2 regions of the Actinomadura sp. NTSP31 genome follow, and region 2 is predicted to be linked to the other one. Evidence: riboswitches for the same ligand, from Rfam matches in the RefSeq annotation. Region 2 holds a riboswitch; the other holds the start of a gene.

Region 1 (3,639 bases), on a different contig from region 2:
CCTGGACGCGCTGCACCGCCTGCAACGGCGTCCTGCTCCCCGTCGACAAGCAGGAGGTCGAGCGGGACCTCGAAGCGGGCACCCGCCGCAGCTACGACGTCTACGGCCGCTGCGCCGACTGCGGCCAGGTGTACTGGCGCGGCGCCCACGGCGACCGCCTTGAGAAGATCGTCGAAGCGGCGACCCGTCAGGTCGAGGCGGCCCGCACCGGAACCGTCCGGGCGGAACCCGCCGTCTCAGAATGACCGGGCGGAACGGGAGGGGCTGGTCACCATCGGCGATCTGGTAGTCGTGGGCGCGGCGATCATCCGGGACGGGCGGCTGCTCGCCGCCCAGCGGGCCGAACCGCCGCACATGGCCGGCGGCTGGGAGCTGCCGGGCGGCAAGGTGGACCCGGGCGAGTCCGACGAGGACGCCGTGGTCCGCGAGTGCCACGAGGAGCTCGCGATCAAGATCCGCCCGCTCCGCCGCGTCGGCGGCGACTGGCGGCTGAGCGAGCGCGCCCTGCTGCGCGTCTGGACCGCCGAGATCGTCGAGGGCGAGCCGCAGGCCCTGGAGCATCTGGCCCTGCGCTGGCTCGCCCGCGACGATCTGTACGACGTGGCCTGGCTCCCCGGCGACCGCCCCGTCATCGCCGAACTGGAACCCGACCTGCGCTGAGGCGGCGGCTCCCTAGGAGATCCGGTTCGCGCCCGCGTAGTCGGACCGGGTGGACAGTTTGGAGATCTTCACCACATCGCCGGTCTGCGGGGCCTGCAGGAACTTGCCGTCGCCGACGTAGATGCCCATGTGGTGCAGGTTGCTGCCGAAGTACACCAGGTCGCCGGCGCGCAGCGAGCCGCGGGAGACCTTGCTGCCGAGCTGGTACAGGTCGCCGGTGTAGTGCGGCAGGCCCGACTTGCCGACCTGGGCGTAGGCCCAGACGACGAGGCCGGAGCAGTCGAAGGAGCTCGGGCCGGCGGCGCCCCAGACGTAGGGGCTGCCGAGCTTGGTGAGGGCCTTGCGGGCCATCTTCGCGGGCAGGTCCGAGCCCTTGATCGTGGCGGTGAGGCCGGACTTGGGGTCGGTGGTGTGGGTGGTGGTCAGCTTGTCGAGGCGCTTCACGACCTCGTCCACCTTGGCCTTGGCGGCCTTGCGCGCCGTCTGCACCTTGGCCTGGGCCTGCTTGACCTGCTCGGTGCGGTCCTGCGCGGCGCGCTGGGCGGCCTCGGCCTGGTCGACCTGCTTCTGCAGGGCGAGGACGGTGGTGGCCTGGTTCTGCTGGAGGTAGGCGGAGTCGGACAGGCTGTCGGCGCTGCCGCCGGAGCTGAAGATCGCGTCGGGCCCGCCGCTCATGTAGTTGGCGGCGGCCAGCTGGGCGAGCCGCTGCCGGGCGGGCGCGGTCTGCTTGACCAGCTGCTGCGCGTACTTGGCGGCGGCCTGCTCGGCCTTGACGGCGTGGCCGAGGTCGACGCGCGTCTTGTTGTACTGCTCGGTGAGCGTCTCCGCCTCGTCGTTCAGCTCTTTCAGGCTCTGCTTCAGGCCCTTCTCCGTGGTGGGGAGGGGACTGGGCGTGCCGGTGGCCGACGGTGCGGCGGCGGGGCCGAAGGGGGTCGCGGCGTGCGCGGCGACGGGCGCGGTGGCGCCGAGGCCGGCGACCAGCAGCACGCCGGCTGCCGCGGCGGGCGCGATGCGCCGCCGGGAACGGGGGTCCGGTGCCAAGCCGGTGTTCTCCTCTCCTTGCTCGCCTACCGGGTTAGCTGACGGGTTCGGGCCAGGAGTCGCCCTACGACGTGCGTCGATTCACCCCAGGGGGATGGGTCCCCGGTTCGTCCGCGGGTGGGTGCCGCGGTGGATTCGGCGGTCCGGCCGCAGCCCCGGGGGGTGGGGCTCCGGACGACCGGATCTCGGGAAGATTACAAAGGATGGGCAAAGATGGCCAATCGGGGCCGCTGGGAGCGACGGGACGGGCGGCTCGGAGCGGGTTGCGCCGTGCGGCAAGTAGAATGAAGGCAGCCGCGCGTCTGCGGCGACTCCCGAACTCTCACGCAAGGCGAGCCCGCATGCCCATCTCCACGCGCGACGACCTCCGGAACGTCGCGATCGTCGCCCATGTCGACCACGGCAAGACGACGCTGGTCGACGCCATGCTCTGGCAGTCAGGTGCCTTCCGCGAGAACCAGGACGTCGACGACCGCGTCATGGACTCCAACGACCTGGAGCGCGAGAAGGGCATCACCATTCTCGCCAAGAACACCGCCGTCCGGCACAACGGCATGACCATCAACATCATCGACACGCCCGGCCACGCCGACTTCGGCGGCGAGGTCGAGCGCGGCCTGTCCATGGTGGACGGCGTCGTCCTGCTGGTGGACGCCAGCGAGGGCCCGCTGCCGCAGACCCGGTTCGTGCTGCGCAAGGCCCTGGAGGCCAAGCTGCCGGTGATCCTGGTGGTGAACAAGACCGACCGTCCCGACGCCCGCATCGACGAGGTCGTGGACGAGACGTACGAGCTGTTCATGGACCTCGACGCCACCGAGGAGCAGATCGACTTCCCGATCGTGTACGCCTCGGGCCGGGCCGGGCGCGCGTCGCTGGCCAAGCCCGCCGACGGCGGCATGCCCGACAGCGAGGACCTGGAGCCGCTGTTCTCGGTGATCACCGAGACGATCCCGGCGCCGTCCTACGACCCGGACGCGCCGCTGCAGGCGCACGTGACGAACCTGGACGCCTCCAGCTACCTCGGCCGGATCGCGCTGTGCCGGGTGCACGCCGGGACGATCAAGAAGGGCCAGCAGGTCGCCTGGTGCCGGCACGACGGCAGCATCGAGAAGGTGCGGATCACCGAGCTGCTGATGACGGAGGCGCTGGCCCGCAAGCCCGCCGACGAGGCGGGGCCGGGCGACATCATCGCGATCGCCGGCATCCCGGAGATCATGATCGGCGACACCATCGCCGACGCGGAGGACCCGCGCCCGCTGCCGCTGATCACGGTGGACGAGCCGGCGATCTCCATGACGATCGGCACCAACACCGGCCCGCTGGCGGGCCGCGAGAAGGGCACCAAGGTCACCGCCCGGATGGTGAAGGACCGGCTCGACCGGGAGCTGGTCGGCAACGTGTCGATCAAGGTGCTGCCGACCGAGCGCCCGGACACCTGGGAGGTGCAGGGCCGCGGTGAGCTGGCCCTCGCGATCCTGGTGGAGAACATGCGCCGGGAGGGCTACGAGCTGACCGTCGGCAAGCCGCAGGTGGTCGCCAAGGAGATCGGCGGGAAGAAGCACGAGCCGGTCGAGCGGCTCACCGTCGACATCCCCGAGGAGCACCTCGGCGCGGTGACGCAGCTCATGGCGGTCCGCAAGGGCCGCATGGAGCACATGACCAACCACGGCACCGGCTGGATCCGGATGGAGTTCCTGGTCCCGGCGCGCGGCCTGATCGGGTTCCGCACCGAGTTCATGACCGAGACGCGCGGCACCGGCATGGCGCACCACGTGTTCGAGTCCTACGAGCCGTGGTTCGGCGAGCTGCGCACCCGGCCGTCCGGCTCGCTGGTCGCCGACCGGTCCGGCGCCGCGACCGCGTACGCGATCACGAACCTGCAGGAGCGCGGCACGTTCTTCGTCGGGCCGACCACCGAGGTGTACGAGGGCATGATCG
Region 2 (3,639 bases):
CGGCTGGCCGATCGAAGTGCGCGCGGGCAACGGACCGCCCGCCGGGTACATCCGGATCGACGACCACAAGCTGCCCGGCACCCCCGCCGTCGCCGACCTCGACGGCGACGGGAAGCCCGAGATCGTCCTCCGCTCCCAGCTGTCGGACAGCAAGGGCGGCGGAGAGCAGTTCTACGGCGCCAACTACGCCTTCGCCTTCCACGCGGACGGGACGCCCGTGCCGGGCTGGCCCGTCCGGCTGTCATCGGTCATGACCTTCTACGGGAGCGCCCAGGAGTTCATCACCGAGGGCGTCAACCAGCCCGTGACGGCCGACGTGGACGGCGACGGCAAGGACGAAGTGGCCACGGGTCCGTCGTTCGGCCCCACCTACCTGATCTCCGGCACCGGCAAGATCCTGCGCGACTTCGGCCCGCTCGCCAACCCCGCCCTGGACCCGTCCGCCGTGCTCGGCGGCCATCTGCCCGCCGACGTCCCGCTCTCCTTCACCACCTCCGGGGCCTTCGGCCGGTTCGGGCCGCTGAACCGGCTGGGCTACACCGAGGGCGGATCGGGGGCCGCGTCCCTGGTCGCCGCGCTGCTGTTCCCCGGCAGCGGGCAGCCGATCGGCAACTACCAGCGCGGCTACGACGCCGCCACGGCCCTGCCCGTGCCAGGCTTCCCGCAGCGCCGCACGGGCCTGGCCTTCCTCGGCTCGCCGATCATCGTGGACGTCACCGGCGACGGCCGCGCCGAGGTCGTCGGCGGCGGCGACACATCCACTTTGCACGCCTTCGGAGGGTCCGGGCAGGCCGCCGGGTTCCCGCTGTTCACCGGCGGCTGGACGATCTGGTCCCCGTCCGCGGGGGATCTGGACGGCGATGGTAAAACCGATCTTGTTGTCTCCACCCGCGAGGGTTACCTGTTTGCGTGGGCAACCGCAGGTAAAGCCGCGGGCCCGCAGTGGTCCACCTACCACCACGACGACCGGCGTACCGGGCGATACGGCCCCCCGGATTGACCCGCCGGAGGCCCCGCATCCCTCCAGGCGCGAGATCATCCGAACTTTTTTTGGTGCCGGCGGACTGGCCGTGAGCCCCCGCGTGGTGGGGGTTTTGGGTTGTCTTTGCTGGTGGGCCTGTGGTTTGGGGTGGGCTTGACGAAATATGGGGTGGGTTGAACCTGTTGTGGATGTGTGACCGACGGGGAAGCCCGTCCGGGGCGCCCGCTTCGATCTGACGAAGGGCGCATCGAGTCCCTGATCATCAGGACGGCCGATCAAGGCACGTCCGCCGCCGAGTCCGCACACAGCGCCGATCTTCAAAGGCCACGCGGAGCCGGGGACCCACCGAAACACCGGGGTGAATCCGCACCCCCGCATGCGCGGGGTGACGGTAGGGCCACTTCCACGCCCGAACCCGACAGCTAACCCGGTAGGCGGACTGGAAGAACCTCAGGAGAACCCTTCTCATGACCGCTCCCACCTTCGATCTGACCAAGCGCATCGGCACCCGTGTCGCCGCCGGCGCCGTGCTGTCTGTGGCCGGCGCGTTCGGCATCGCCTCCCTCACCCCGGCGGCGCACGCCGACACCAAGCCCGCGCAGCCCGCGAACACCGTGCACGTCGCCGCCGTCTCCAAGGCCGACACCAAGGGCGCCGAGGGCGCTGCGGCCGGTGCCAGCAGCGGTAAGGCCGGTGCTTCGGCGCAGGACGTGATCAAGCTGGCGCGTACCCAGGTCGGGACGCACGAGGACGCCTCGGGTAACAGCAAGTTCAACGACTGGTACGTCGATTCCTCGCTGGGTCAGCTCAACGCCCACCGGATCGGTGCCAAGAGCGCCTCGGTCTACAAGGGCCAGTCCTGGTGCGACATGTTCGTGTCCTGGCTGGGCCAGAACACCGGCGCCAAGGGCATGGGCGCTGACGCCTACACCGTCAGCCACGCCCAGTGGTTCAAAAAGACCGGCCGCTTCGGGCAGACCGCCAAGCCCGGCGCCGTGGTGTTCTTCGCCTGGAACGGCGGCGGCATCAAGGGCATCGACCACGTCGGCATCGTGGTGAAGGACAACCACGACGGCACCATCAACACCATCGAGGGCAACACCGGCAACGCCGTCAAGGAAAAGGTCCGCGACACCTCCACCGTCGCCGGCTACGGCTACCCCGAATACCGGTAACCCCGGCGGGGCCGCACCACGGCCCCCCGCCCTCCCCCTTTCTTCCCGCACCGTCCAGTGGTGCTTCCCCCCTTCCTCCCCCCGCGCGATCACGACCGCGTGCCGCGCACCGGACCCCGTCACGCCCGAACGGTGTGACTCCTCATGCCCTGAGCGGCGTGACCCCCCGGTGCCTGGACCACCGAGCGAAGGATGCACATGCAGCAGCGAGCCATCGACACCGCCCTGTCCGCCCTGACCGGTACCGCCCTGGCGGGCCTGCTGGTCGCGGGCGTGGCGGTCGAGAGCGCCCACGGCGCCCCGGCGGACCAGCCGATGGCGCACCACACCACCTCCCAGCAGGCGACCGGGCACCACACCACCGGCCACACCACCGGCCACACCGCCGGCAAGGCCGCGACCAAGACCCGCGGCGTGCTGTCGGGCAGCACCACCGCGTCCTACTTCTGGGACGACGGCTCGGGTGTGAACGGTGACACCGGCGCCCCCGCCAGCGGCAAGCCGATGCAAAAGGGCCTGTTCGCCAGCCCCAGCTGGCCCATGAACACCAAGGTCAAGGTCACCTACAACGGCCGCAGCGTCACCGGCTTTGTCGGCGACCGCGGCCCCGGCGAGCCCTCGCACCGCGGTGTCATGCTCGACCTGGACACCTACACCTTCCGTCACCTGGTCGACGGCCACAAGCCGAGCAGCAAGTACGACACCGGCACCTCGGTCGGCCACCTCAAGGGCGTCAAGTACCAGGTCCTGTCCTGGGGCCACGGCGCCGGCAAGAAGGGCACCCCCAAGCCCCTCGGGTAACGAATGAACGAAAAGGGCGGCATCCCACTCGGGATGCCGCCCTTTTCGCGTCCCGGGTCGCGCCGTCAGGAACTTGAACCCCGAACTCGTCACCGACAGCGGCGTCACCGAGCTGCTTCCGGTGGTGGTGACGTCCCAGCACGCGCTGCCCGGGCTGGGCGGTCGGCTGCTGGATCTGGACGTGCTGCGCCCAGCCGAGGCACGCGAGATGCTGGGGCGGCTGCTGGCGCTGCACGTCGGCGTTCCCGATCCCGCCTCACCGAGCAGGTCGCGGGCACCGAGCGGCTGGTGGGGTTGTGCGGCGCTGCCGGCCGCCCACCCCGCAAACCCCTGGCCGCCACCCTGGCGCGGTTGGAGGCCGCAACGATGCTCACGGCCCGCGACCTCGCCCGGGGGCTCGACATCACTCGGACCAGCGCCGACTCCGTCGACGGCACGCCGAGTGGAGATCCTGCGGCGCCGCCGTTCCCGATCGCCTTCCTGGTCATCGCCGAGCATCTGGCGGCCCCGCCGGCACGAGAATTCGAAGATCGATTCGGCATGGCGTAAACAATCTTGTGGGGGTTTAATGAGGCAACGGGGCCGTTGGTGCAGTCCAAGCCATGAGATACGCGTCGGAGAGCGGATGCGCGGCCTATGAGTGTGGACGGTCGGTCGACCGTGGGGCGGATCGTGTCGCCC

What was found. Region 2 has a riboswitch for cyclic di-AMP ahead of ACA514_RS21790 (CHAP domain-containing protein). Riboswitches for the same ligand answer to the same signal wherever they lie in the genome.
Region 1: another riboswitch for cyclic di-AMP. It lies ahead of ACA514_RS28980 (NlpC/P60 family protein); the one in region 2 lies ahead of ACA514_RS21790 (CHAP domain-containing protein).

What each region holds. Positions count from the first base shown of each region.
Region 1 covers NZ_JBGNUT010000019.1:20,315-23,953, forward strand. The annotation lists gene ACA514_RS28970 (Mut7-C RNAse domain-containing protein) at 1-245, shown strand, start outside; gene ACA514_RS28975 ((deoxy)nucleoside triphosphate pyrophosphohydrolase) at 292-660, shown strand; gene ACA514_RS28980 (NlpC/P60 family protein) at 673-1,701, opposite strand; cyclic di-AMP (ydaO/yuaA leader) riboswitch at 1,709-1,835, opposite strand; gene typA (translational GTPase TypA) at 2,043-3,639, shown strand, end outside.
Region 2 covers NZ_JBGNUT010000012.1:184,824-188,462, reverse strand. The annotation lists gene ACA514_RS21795 (FG-GAP-like repeat-containing protein) at 1-1,000, shown strand, start outside; cyclic di-AMP (ydaO/yuaA leader) riboswitch at 1,281-1,433, shown strand; gene ACA514_RS21790 (CHAP domain-containing protein) at 1,450-2,157, shown strand; gene ACA514_RS21785 (hypothetical protein) at 2,356-2,958, shown strand; gene ACA514_RS21780 (hypothetical protein) at 3,310-3,507, shown strand.